4 regions of the Halobacillus sp. ABD4_316 genome follow, and region 3 is predicted to be linked to each of the others. Evidence: predicted binding sites of a transcription regulator. Region 3 holds the regulator's gene; each other region holds the start of a gene.
The links. Region 3 encodes Rex, which represses fermentation and respiration genes when NADH is low (regulators of the CRP and FNR family bind a similar motif). Its sites were predicted from a motif close to TTGTGAAATATTTCACAA; they were not measured.
Positions count from the first base shown of each region.

Region 1: ACXAJH_RS01400 (cytochrome ubiquinol oxidase subunit I) is a predicted target of Rex. The motif match lies at 1,565-1,582, and genes of this name have one in related genera.
Region 2: ACXAJH_RS10520 (L-lactate dehydrogenase) is a predicted target of Rex. The motif match lies at 1,984-2,001, and genes of this name have one in related genera.
Region 4: cydD (thiol reductant ABC exporter subunit CydD) is a predicted target of Rex. The motif match lies at 1,772-1,789, and genes of this name have one in related genera.

Region 1 covers NZ_JBSWZA010000001.1:239,570-242,721, reverse strand. Annotated here, with positions in the region: gene ACXAJH_RS01405 (cytochrome d ubiquinol oxidase subunit II) at 1-107, opposite strand, end outside; gene ACXAJH_RS01400 (cytochrome ubiquinol oxidase subunit I) at 104-1,465, opposite strand; gene ACXAJH_RS01395 (ABC transporter ATP-binding protein) at 1,713-3,152, opposite strand, start outside.
Region 2 covers NZ_JBSWZA010000002.1:711,257-714,408, forward strand. Annotated here, with positions in the region: gene ACXAJH_RS10515 (L-lactate permease) at 1-900, opposite strand, end outside; gene ACXAJH_RS10520 (L-lactate dehydrogenase) at 928-1,893, opposite strand; gene ACXAJH_RS10525 (hypothetical protein) at 2,130-2,819, opposite strand; gene ACXAJH_RS10530 (CdaR family transcriptional regulator) at 2,945-3,152, shown strand, end outside.
Region 3 covers NZ_JBSWZA010000012.1:5,880-9,031, forward strand. Annotated here, with positions in the region: gene ACXAJH_RS20090 (ABC-F family ATP-binding cassette domain-containing protein) at 1-500, opposite strand, end outside; gene moaC (cyclic pyranopterin monophosphate synthase MoaC) at 660-1,148, shown strand; gene ACXAJH_RS20100 (redox-sensing transcriptional repressor Rex) at 1,163-1,822, shown strand; gene ACXAJH_RS20105 (SDR family oxidoreductase) at 1,861-2,682, opposite strand; gene ACXAJH_RS20110 (MDR family MFS transporter) at 2,869-3,152, shown strand, end outside.
Region 4 covers NZ_JBSWZA010000007.1:70,169-73,320, reverse strand. Annotated here, with positions in the region: gene ACXAJH_RS18825 (LysE family translocator) at 404-1,021, opposite strand; gene ACXAJH_RS18820 (Lrp/AsnC family transcriptional regulator) at 1,021-1,500, opposite strand; gene cydD (thiol reductant ABC exporter subunit CydD) at 1,820-3,152, shown strand, end outside.

The DNA.
Region 1 (3,152 bases), on a different contig from region 3:
CTTGCATAATAGGCAAAAAAGCCAGCACCAAAATCTACAGATGCGACGATCAAATATCCGTAAAGGAACAACCAGAGGACGGATATCCCGATGATTTCATAGCTCATGACTGTCCCTCCCTGCTGGCTGCGGCTGTATTCGGAAAGCGGTGCTCCAGTTCAAGCTCGGCAGGCTTGCCTTTGAATATTTTGCGTAACGTAAGCAGACATCCAACACCGAGCACAAGGTAGACGGCAGCAAACAGCGCAAACATCCAGCCGATGTACGGAGATGTCGTCGAACCTTCCGCAACAGTCATAAAGCCTCTCAAAATCCACGGCTGTCTTCCGACTTCGGCATAAATCCAGCCAAACTCAATCGCGAGCATCGTCAAAGGACCAGCCGCTGCTACTCCCCACAAGAGAATAGGATGGAACGGGTTTCCTTTCTTCCATTTCCAGAGCACAAGGAACAGCAGGGAAATCCCCAGGGTGTAAAAGCCGATCGATACCATCAGATCGAACATATAGTGGATCCATAAGGGAGGCCGCTCGTTCTCAGGTGTTTCCTCGAGCCCTTCCACTTCTGCATTAAAATCGCCGTGAGCGAGGAAACTTAAAGCATTGGGAATCCTGATCGCGTTTTCGACTTCATTGTTCTCATTCAGCGTACCGAATACAACAAGGTCAGCGCCTTCTTCGGATTCAAAGTGCCATTCCCCGGCAGCGAGCTTCTCGGGTTGATGCTCAGCCAGAAACTTCGCCGATAAATCACCGGCAAGCGCTGTAAGCATAGCAAAGATAAAAGTGGCAGTCATTGTAAGTTTTAATGCTTTTTTGTGATAGAGGGATCCTTTTTTTATCAAAATGATGAAAGCAGCAATCCCTGCAAGCACCGCTGCAGCGGTTAAATAAGAGGAAGATATGACGTGAAAGACCTTCGTCGGTGTCGCAGGATTGAACATCGCAGCAAGTGGATCCACCGATGTAAAACGGCCCTCTTCCAGCTCAAAACCCTGGGGCGTGTTCATAAACGAATTCACCGTTGTAATAAAGAAGGCGGACATCGTGCCTCCAATGACCACAGGAATGGATAACAGCCAGTGGTAGATCGGCTTCTTGAACCGGTCCCACGTATATAAGTAGATCCCTAGGAAAATCGCCTCAAAGAAGAAGGCGAAGGTTTCCATGAATAACGGCAGAGCAATCACGTTCCCCGCAAGCCTCATGAAGCTCGGCCAGATGAGTGACAGCTGCAGACCGATCGCCGTCCCTGTCACAACTCCGACAGCGACCGTAATCGTATACCCTCTCGTCCAGCGCCTGGCGAGCAGAGTGTAATGCGGATCCTTCCGCTTGATTCCGATGAATTCCGCAATGGACACGAGGACGGGGACCCCGACTCCCAGTGTTGCGAAAATGGCGTGAAATAGTAATGTCATCGCAGTGAGCGCACGACTCACTTCGACGGTTTCGAATCCAAACATCTTAATTCGTTCCCTCCTACCCAGGAATAATCTCAAAATCTGTTCTGGGATTAGTATAAAACGTAAAACACCGTTGTGGTATTCAAGATGATGACTATTTTGTGACAAACTTCACAAAGTCTTTTCGATTCTTATCGTACCGCACACCATCCGTCCTGTCGACCTATCTGCCTGTTCCCCTCCTCCGTTCTTTTCTAACGTTGTTCAAAAGAAAAAACCCTGTAGAATTTTTCTACAGGGTGATTTATTATATGGCATCCAGCATTTGGAACTGGGCTTTTACAAGTTCATAATATTCACCGTGCTGATCCATAAGTTCATCATGAGATCCCTGCTCAAGAATCTTTCCATGCTCGAGCACGAAAATGTTGTCGGCTTCACGTATCGTTGATAAGCGGTGGGCGATCATAATGGCTGTTCTCCCTTTCAGGAGCTTCTTCAAAGCCTGTTGAATCTTCAATTCGGTTTCTGTATCTATACTCGCTGTTGCTTCATCCAGAATGAGAATTCTCGGATTGGCAAGCAGGGCCCGGGCAAAGGAGAGAAGCTGCCGTTCTCCGGCTGAAAGAATATTCCCCCGCTCCTCTACTTCGGTTTCGTAGCCGTTGTTCAAGCGCTGGATAAAACCATCCGCTCCTACCACTTCTGCCGCTTCTTTCACCTCTTCATCCGTAGCACCCGGACGCCCGAAGCGGATATTTTCCATAATCGTTCCCGAAAAAATGAACGTGTCCTGAAGAACGACACTGATCTGCTGTCTGATACTATCAATGGAAGCATCCTTCAAATCCACCCCATCGATTTTGACGGCACCTTTGGTTGGGTCGTAAAAACGGCTGATCAAGTTGGCAATCGTAGATTTCCCTGATCCCGTATGTCCAACAAGGGCCACCGTTTCTCCTTGTTTCATCTCAAGGTTGATATCATGAAGAGCTATCCGCTTGGAATCGTAGGCAAACTGAACATGGTCGAATTCGATGTGACCTTTCATATCCTTCAGTTCCACGGCATTTTTCTTCTCCTCGACATTTGGTTCTTCATCCAGGAATTCAAAGATCCGTTCAGAGGCTGCCATCGCCATAAGAAGCTGGTTGTACATCATCCCCAGTCTGGATATAGGTTCCCAGAACATCCCAAGGAAGAAGGCGAACGATACAAACGTTCCGACCTGGATATCTCCCTGAAGAATCAACCAGGCCCCAAATGAAACGAGGATGACTGTACCGATGGCATTGCTCATTTCGACAAACGGACGAAACATCGCGCTTTTTTTCGTCGCTTCCTTCCATGCGAGAAAGTTATCCGTGTTCACCCCGTCAAAGTATTCGGTATTTTCCTTCTCCTGTGTAAAGGACTGGGTAATCCGAATGCCCTGCAGACTTTCATTCAAGTGGGAATTCAGCCTGGACTGCTGGATTCGTACCTGCTGCCAGGAGCGTCGGATATTCCGGCGCAGCTTCGTGGAAATATAGAACATCAGCGGCATGATCACGAGAATCGCCAGGGCAAGCTTCGGATCGAGTGCCAGCAGAATAGCGATGATCCCAGTTAAGAGAACAATATCCATCAGAAGGTTGATGATCCCGTTTGTAAACAGTTCCTGAAGCGAGTTGATATCATTCATAATCCGCACGAGAATGGAACCGGCAGATCTTGAATCAAAAAACTTGTGCGACAGCCTTTGGAC
Region 2 (3,152 bases), on a different contig from region 3:
GTAGAACGGAGACCAGGCTTTAACTATTTCCTTCAGGCTGTACGTTTCGCCGGTCTGAACAGCGGGAGCATCCGCTTCTCTGTGGATCGTTTTTGGCTGCCATTTTCTTAAGAACAGCGCAAGACCAGCCATACTTAAGAGCGCAGCAAGGATGTTGGCAAGTTCAGGTCCGAGAAAAAGAATCGTAAACAGCTGGGTACCTGTGTAAATGCCGCTGACGACGAGCAGGGCAGGCAGGGTTTCTTTCACACCTTTCCATCCATTCAGCAAAAAGACGAGCACAAACGGAATGGCAAAGGAGATGGCAGGAAGCAGGTAAGCCAGTGTCCGGGAAAGCTCCATCGTTTCCAGGTTTCCCATCTGGGCACCGACGATGACAGGAATGCCGATCGCTCCGAAGGCACCGGAAGCAGCATTGGCGATCAAGCATAACGCTGCGGCTTTCAACGGGCGGAAGCCTAGTTCCACAAGCAGGGCGGCACTGATGGCAATCGGTACACCGAATCCTGCGGCCCCTTCAAGGAAAGCGTTGAAGCTGAAGCCGATCAGCAGAAGCTGCAGCCGCTGATCCTGGGAGATGTTCGCGATACTGGAACGGATGACCGTGAATTTCCCGGTATGTACAGCAATTTTGTATAACCAGACGGCCATAATGACGATGTAACCGATCGGCCATAGACCGTTCGCTATGCCGTGGAGGGCTGCGGCAAGCGCATTGCCCCATGGCATATCAAACAAGAACACAGCGATACCCAGACTCATGATGAGCGTGAGAAAGGCAGCAAGAATCCCTTTCATACGGAGTCGGGTTAATGCCAAAAAGAAGAAAAAGATGGGGAGAGCGGCTAAAAGCGCGCTCACGCCCAGATTACCAAAAGGATCATACTGTTGGAACCACATGGCAGATCATCTCTTTTCAAAAGAAGTTTAGTTCGTCTGTTTCACATCGAATTGTTCGCTTAGAATATCTTTCAAAACAGTGGCACTGTGATTCAGTTTCCCTTGTTCTTCTTCATTCAGGTTGATTTCCATCACATTACGGATCCCCGTGCGGTTGAGGACAGCTGGAACACCGATATACACGTCATCCACATTGTATTCCCCGTTCAAGTATGCACTGACGGTCATGATGCTGTTTTCGTTGTATAGGATCGCTTTCGTAATGCGGGTCAGACCCATCGCTATGCCGTAATAGGTGGCTCCTTTTTTCTCAATGATCTGATAGGCGGCATCGCGGACATTCACGAAAATTTCGTCGAGATCTTCTTTTGTATAGTTTTCGTGACGTTCGATCAATTCAAGGACTGGAACACCGCCGATGGTCGCGTGGCTCCATACAGGAAGTTCTGTATCGCCGTGTTCGCCGATAATGTTTGCGTGCACGCTGGATGGAGAAACATCGAAGTACTCTCCAAGCAGGTAACGGAACCGGCCGGAATCCAGGATCGTCCCACTTCCAATCACTCGTTCTTTAGGGAGGCCGCTGAATTTCCATGTGGCATAGGTGAGCACATCCACCGGATTGGTGGCCACAAGGAAAATGCCGTCAAATCCGTTGGCCATCACGTCATCTACGATGGATTTGAAAATGACCAGGTTCTTTTTGACGAGGTCGAGACGTGTTTCGCCAGGCTTTTGGTTCGCGCCTGCACAGATGCAGACGATGTCGGCATCACGGCAGTCTTCATACGTTCCATACCATGTTTTCGTCGGATTCGGGGCAAATACTTTTCCGTGGTTCAAATCCATCGCATCGCCCATCGCTTTGTCTTCATTCAGGTCAATGATCACGAATTCCTCGGCTACCGCCTGGTTCAACATCGCAAAAGCGTAGCTGCTTCCGACGGATCCTGCTCCAATTAAAGCGACACGGTTTACATTTTGTTTTGGCATATGAATTCCTCCCTAAAGATAATGAACAAGTTATTGTGAATCATTTCACATTTATATTGTCCAATATTTCCAACATGAAATCAATGAGTTTTGTGAAATAATTCACAATAGGCTTGCCCGGTTTTCATTAAAGCGTTTTCCTGTTCAAAAGTTGGACATATTTGTGTGAGGTCTTGGAGGGAAAGGGAGAGATGTTCCACCCTGCTTCCTATTATAAATGGAAGCAGGGTGGAAAACTATTGAATGGGTGTAAAATGGGCAGATGTGGTCAGTTCGATTTCGTCGCCTTCCAACGCCTCAAAGATATATTCGCTCTCATAGAAGCTTCCACTTCCAATCATGATATTGACTTTAGCTCCTTCATTCACAAAGAAGTTGCCGTTCCCATTCGGGGTTACTTTGTAGCGGGCGGCAGGAATGTCTTTCCCTACAGTGAAGAATCCGGCGGAGAGCGTTTTCGGTTCTTCTTTTAATTCAATGATTTTTCCGGTTACGATGGCCAGTTCTTCCTTCTTCGTATCTATTTCCGCTTCAACAGCATCCAATTCACTGTCCTTGGATTTCTTTGATTCTTCCAGCTTCTTGAGATCTGCCTGAAGTGTATCTTTTTCCGCCACCAGAGCTTCAGCCTCACTTAAATCCTTTTCCAATGCCTTGACCTGTTCATTTATTTCCTCTTTTTTTTCGTCGAGGAGCTCAACATCCTTCTCTAAATCCTTCTGGTCGCCTTGTTTTTGGATGAACCTTTTTTCAACTTTTTCTATTTCCATTGTTACTTCTTCGTACTTCAGCTTTTCTTCATTTAAAGAAATGGTACGGGTGTAGGAACCGATGAAAAATGCAGTAAAGAATATCACCAACGCAGCAGCCGTATGGATCCAGAACATTTTCCTCTTGAAAAATACCGGTTTTTGATCTTCTGTCATTCCATCATTCCTCCCAGAGTATCGTAAGACCACTATATAGGCCGAAAGAGGGGAATATGACCATCTCCTTCCTGGAATCTGTGCTAGGATGAATAATAAGAAGAACGACGGAGAGGGGAATGGGAATGCTGATCCCAAGAGAGGTAGCTCAATCGATTGTTCAGGAAACCGAACCGATCATGAACAAAAATATCAACTTTATGGATGAAAAGGCGAAAATCATCGCCAGTCTTGATAAAAAGCGGATCGGTGATTTTCACGAGGGGGCAGCCAAAGTGCTGGAAACCGGCCATACGTTAGTCATATCGTCGAAAGAAACGTATGAAGGAGCGA
Region 3 (3,152 bases):
AATGTAGAAATCGGTGTAGTCCAGTCAAAATCCTTGAAGTTAAGTCCGTTCAATACAGCCCGGATATCGGCTTCATAGTGGTAGCCGCCGGCGGTCTTGAACTGCTCCTGCTTCCGGTCGTAGTCCTTCAGCAGCTGCTGATAGCGGGTCTGATCTTCCACCAGGGCGGGATCGGCCATCTGCACTTCCATGGAACGGAGTTCTTTCTCCAGTGATTTCAAGTGGTCAAAAACCTGCTCCATCTCGTCCCAGATCGACTTTTCGGACTGCAGACCTGTATGCTGCTCCAGGTATCCGACCGATGCATCTTTCGGTTTGAACATATCTCCGGAATCGTAGCTCATCTCTCCGGCCATAATCTTCAACAGGGTCGATTTTCCTGCCCCGTTCCGGCCGACGATGGCAAGCCGGTCATTCTTTTGTACTTCCAATTTAATATTCGTTAAAATCAACTCGGCGCCGAAACGCTTCGTCAGTTGATTCAGCTGCATGAGAATCATGTCGTTTCACCTCGATGAACTAAGTGTATCTTATACGGATACCTGCTAGCAACAGAATGCCCCGTGTGAAAAGCGATCGTTGACGACTCCGGATTGATTTTTTGGTAGAATAAGAGTAGTGTTTCAATCAGAACCATGTAGAAAAAGGGGAACGTGCCAATGGCGGAATTTAGTCATTTCAATGAAGAGGGCCGTGCCCGGATGGTGGATATATCCGGCAAGGAAGATACCGTAAGGACAGCGGTCGCCTTCACAAGTGTAGAAGTGAACAAAGAGATTTATCATAAAATTACAGAGCGGACGATGGAAAAAGGGGACGTTCTGTCTGTAGCCCAGGTAGCCGGGATCATGGCAGCCAAAAAAACCCCGGACTGGATTCCGATGTGTCACCCTCTGCCGTTGAAGGGTGTCGATATCTCCTTTGACTGGGAGCTTGATGGAGAGAAACCGCGTTTGATCATCGAGGTTTCCGCCAGGACGAAGGGAAGCACGGGTGTGGAAATGGAAGCGCTCACGGCTGCATCTGCTGCTGCTCTTACAGTTTATGACATGTGTAAAGCCGTTGATAAAGGGATGGTCATCGGACCGACGTATTTGTCGGAGAAGACCGGTGGCAAAAATGGCGACTATAAACGAACGGATCGGTAAAGGAGGTCGGAGCCATGGATATGGAACAAGCAAAAATTCCACAGGCGACAGCCAAGCGGCTGCCGCTGTATTACCGCTTCTTGAATAACCTGCACAGTCAGGGAAAGCTGCGTGTATCATCGAAAGAGCTGAGTGAGGCGGTGAAAGTCGACTCCGCTACGATCCGCCGGGACTTTTCCTACTTCGGAGCACTCGGGAAGAAGGGCTACGGCTACAACGTGGAATACCTGCTGTCCTTCTTCAGAAAGACGCTCGATCAGGATGAAACGACGAAGGTCGCCCTGATTGGTGTAGGGAATCTGGGAACGGCTTTTCTGAATTATAATTTTACGAAAAACAACAATACGAAAATCGAAATGGCTTTTGATGCCAACGAAGAGCGGGTCGGTACGGAAGTCGGCGGTGTCGAAGTGCACCACATCGACGACTTGGAAAACCAGCTCGGTGACCTTGAGGTGGCCATCTTAACAGTACCGGCATCTGCCGCCCAGGGCATTGCCGAACGCCTTGTAGAAGCGGGTGTGAGCGGAATTCTCAATTTCACGCCGGCGCGGATCAGCGTTCCATCGCGCGTGCGGGTGCATCATATCGACCTTGCGATTGAACTGCAGGCACTCGTTTACTTCCTGAAGCATTATCCGCTGATGGAGGATGAGCCGCTGGATGAAGCATAAAAAAGACTTAGAGCGTCGTCTGCTCTAAGTCTTTTTTATTACTTCGTCGTTTCTTTCCAGCTGTTGTCCATCAGCATTTTACCCGGCCACGTGTAGGCGGTCAGTCCGCCGTCCACAGTAAGATCCTCACCGGTAATGAACGAGCTTTCCTCAGAAGCGAGGAAAAGGGCGGCGGAGGCGATTTCCTCCGGCTTTCCTAACCGGCCCATCGGTGTCACCCATTTCTGCGCCTCCCGGAACTCACGACCTTCCTCTTCTTTTTTCGTACCGGCAAGTTCATCAACGAGCGGCGTTTCAATCGTTCCGGGGGATACGGCATTCACGCGGATGCCCTGACGTGCGTAATCAATCGCCATGGCCCGGGTGAAATTGGTGATTCCGCCCTTGGCTGCGTTGTAGCCGGAACGATCCAGGTCAGCCGCCTGTCCCGACATGGATGATGTATTGATGATCGAGCCACCATTTTCGAACATAAGCGGAAGTAGATATTTACTGACTAAAAAGGTGCCGCGGAGGTCGACAGAAATGATCTGGTCGAACAAATCGACCGGATATTCGTGCACCTTGCCGCCTTCTTCATCGACACCGGCGTTGTTGAACAGCACATCAATCGTTCCGTACGTTTCCTCTACATAATTGGCAAAGACGCGGACACTTTCCTGCTCGGATACATCCAGGGCGTAGGATTCCGCCTGCCCGCCATGGATGTTGATTTCCTCCACAGTTTTGCGGACATCCTCTTCATCGACGTCAGCACAGATGACGCGGGCGCCCTCCTGGGCAAAAAGCTTCACGGTAGCTTTCCCGATTCCTGTCGCGGCTCCTGTAACGACTGCCGTTTTATTGTTTAAACGTCCCATATGATCTTCCTCCTTTATTCGTCTGGTTGTATGGTACCCAGGGGTTAAAGACTGGAAACATAAGGGAACGCTTACACCGCTCATTTGATGAAAAACAAACTGGAACGGCCGATGGAAGGGTTAATCCGGCTGCGAGGTGGTATAGTAGATAATAGTGTACGAATCGACAGAAAGTGAGGGACATCTATGAGTAAACTGCCGAATAAATGGCTTGTCGTCATATCGGTTTTGTTTGGAACGTTTACCGTCATCTTAAATAATAGTATGCTGAACCCGATTTTACCGCGGTTCATTGAAATCTTTGATTCCAACGCCGTAGCCGTCGGGTGGATTTTAACGATCTTCATGGTCGCCATGGGGATGACGATGCCGCTGACGGGCTATTTCGGAGACCGGTTCGGGAAAAAGAAAGTCTACCTGACCGGTTTGTTTATTTTCATCCTTGGGTCGTTATCCGGATTCTTTTCCTC
Region 4 (3,152 bases), on a different contig from region 3:
ACGAATATCTGTGTTGTTCCATAGGGTTTTATACATAGGCCCACATCCCCGTTGATTGTAAGGTAGAGAATGGAAAAATCGTCTGAAATATTGGTGGAATAACAAGCAAGAATCATAAAGGGTGAAAAGCTTTGAACGTTTATTTAGATTCAAACATCATTTATTGATCCATTTTTTTAAGAAAACTATAGTCTTTTGACTTTAGAGTTAAGCAAGGAATCATAGATATTTTCACGCCTACATTAGTATATGATGAAGCTTGGAATAACTACAAAGAACAAATTGAAGGTATATAGACCATGTAAGCACCCCTCATATCTTTTCTTGATCCATAAGAAGATCAATGAACCAGTGAAACATTAAATATATGGACAACACCCCAATAATATTATGAGATCAATCTCTAACCAACAAGTCCAGTAACTAAACTATATACTCCAAACGACGATAATATAATTCCAGAAATGCGATTAATCAGGCTCAAATAATCATTCTCTAGTCGATTGCCTAATGTTCCTGCAAGGCTACTTAATAATAACCACCATAATGATGAACCTATAAAAATCCCTGCGACTAAAATTAAGCCAGGTGCCGTTGCATTGTTAGTTGTAATTCCTAGGCCTGAGATAATGGCGATAAATGATAAAATTGTAACTGGATTAGTAATAGTTAAAAAGAAAGTAGATATGAAAGCTGAAAACGGTTGGTTACCTTTGGCTTCAGCTGATCTATTTGAAGGTTTTGAAATAAATATTTTCACTCCTAAATAACATAAGAATATACCGCCAATAAGATGAAGCCACAATTGTTGACCAATTAAAAAGTTTGTTATAAATGTTAAACCGAGACCAGCAATTATTCCATATATTCCATCTGCTGTTGCAGCCCCTAATCCAGATACAAATCCAGTTAACTTACCATGTTCAAGAGTTCTGCGGATACATAACACCCCAATTGGTCCAACTGGAGCAGCAATACTAATTCCAATGAACAGTCCTTTTAGTAATAGTTCCCCGAACATTACTGTTCACCTGATTTATTAAATTTTGCTTTTTGTAAGGGGACCCGCAAAGTTTCTTTTGTTGTATCCATCACAATTGTTGTTTTTGTCCTCCGTACACCTGCAAGGTTTTTAATTTCATAACTTATTACTCGGTCCAAATCCTTTGTATTTTGGCAACGAATTTTCAATAAATAATCATCTTCCCCGGCAATATGATGACATTCCTGCACTTCTTCCAAATCCTTGACAAGCCTTAAGAAATCTTTCCTGAATGTTGGTTTTTCTAATGAAACTGCCACAAATGCTGTACATTCTGTTCCTACACTTTCCCCATTTACCATTGCGCCAAGTTCTTTTATTACTTCATTGTTTAACAAACGATTAACACGGTCTGCAATAGATGGAGCAGATAATCCAGTTTGGGAAGCTAATTCAGCCCAAGTAACCCTTCCATTATCAATTAGTGCTTTCAATATTTTGTAATCAAAGTTATCCAACTGATTTTTCCTCCTTTTATAAATTTTTTACTATCATATTATTTATAAAATAAAAAGTAAAGGTTATTTCCATTAACCTCCTGAAAGGTTTTCGGCATACTAATCCTCATCACAGGTTTGATAAGGTGTTTGCGACGATAAGCGACCGGGGTAAGTTATCCGTTGAGATTGTATGACTGGCGGCAGAAAAGGGGACGATGTTAAAGAATTGTCATAGAATCCTCAGGCTTCTCTTTAGAAAAAAGGGTGTCTTTCCTTTATAATAAAAGTAATGTGAAAAACTTCACAAAAAATACGTGTAAGGAGTTTTCTATAGATTATGAAGCATCTCAGCCGCTTTGCTTTTGCTGATCGAAAAGGGATGACGCTGTTAATCCTCACGTCTCTTCTCATCGGAGCCAGTGTCATCGGTCAATCCTATTATTTCGTTGCGATTGTGGATCGGATTTTTCTTGGTCAGCAAAGCCTCCAGGATGTTCTGCCTTTGTTTGCCGGGCTGTTTCTCGTGTTGGCTGGACGTACTCTCTTCACATGGCTCAATGGAAAAACGGGCATCCGTCTTGCTTCGAGAGCTAAAGAGCATTACCGGCATCGTTTGATTGAAAAAATGTCCAGGCAGTCGATCTCCACATCGGTGACCGGGCGGTCCGGACAAAAGGTGAGTGTACTCATGGATTCCGTGGATGAACTGGACGGCTATTTCAGCCGCTATATTCCACAAATGATACAGACCCTCATTATCCCTGTGATGATTTTGGCCGTTGTGTTTTCCGCCCATCTTTATTCCGGGCTGATCATGGTAATCACAGCTCCTTTCATTCCGATGTTCATGGCGATCATCGGTGTGATGACGAAGAAGAAATCGGAAGACCAGATGGAGAAGCTTTCGGCTTTTTCCGGACAGTTTCTGGATACCCTTCAAGGACTTGTTACGTTGAAGCTTTTCAACCGCAGTCATCGCCAGCAGGAGGAAATAGAATCGAGCAGTCTCGGATTTAAAACGGCTACGATGGAAGTGCTGAAGGTGGCCTTTGTGTCCTCCCTCATGCTTGAGTTCATCTCCATGCTCAGTATTGGCCTGATTGCTCTTGAGATTGCCATCCGCCTTGTTGTGTATGAAAGTGTCTCTTTTTTCACCGCTTTTTTCATTTTGATTCTTGCACCGGAGTTTTACTTGACACTGAAGGAGTTCGGCAGTGCGTTCCATACGGGACGTGGAGCTTCCGGGGCCTCCAAGCAGCTGGAGGAGACGTTGAACGAAGAGGACCATTCGTTGGTATGGGGAGATCAGGGGCTCACGTATGAACAGCCTCCGGCCTTGTCTCTCCGCGCTGTTCAGTTTCAGTATGAGGAAGGATTCGCTCTTGATCCGGTATCGGTGGACATTCCAGCAGGGAGTCAACTGGCGGTGGTCGGAAAGAGTGGATCAGGCAAGACAACCCTGCTCAATATTTTTTCGGGACTGCTTGCTCCTTCATCTGGTGATGTAGACGTGAACGGACGTCCGCTTTATTCGTACAAGGAAGCGGACTGGTTCAACGGTGTCAGCTACATCTCCCAGCACCCGTATCTTTTTTCGGGTACGATTGCAGAGAATATGGCGATTGGAGTTCCCGGCGCCTCCAGGGAAGAAACGGCCCGTGCAGCGGAGA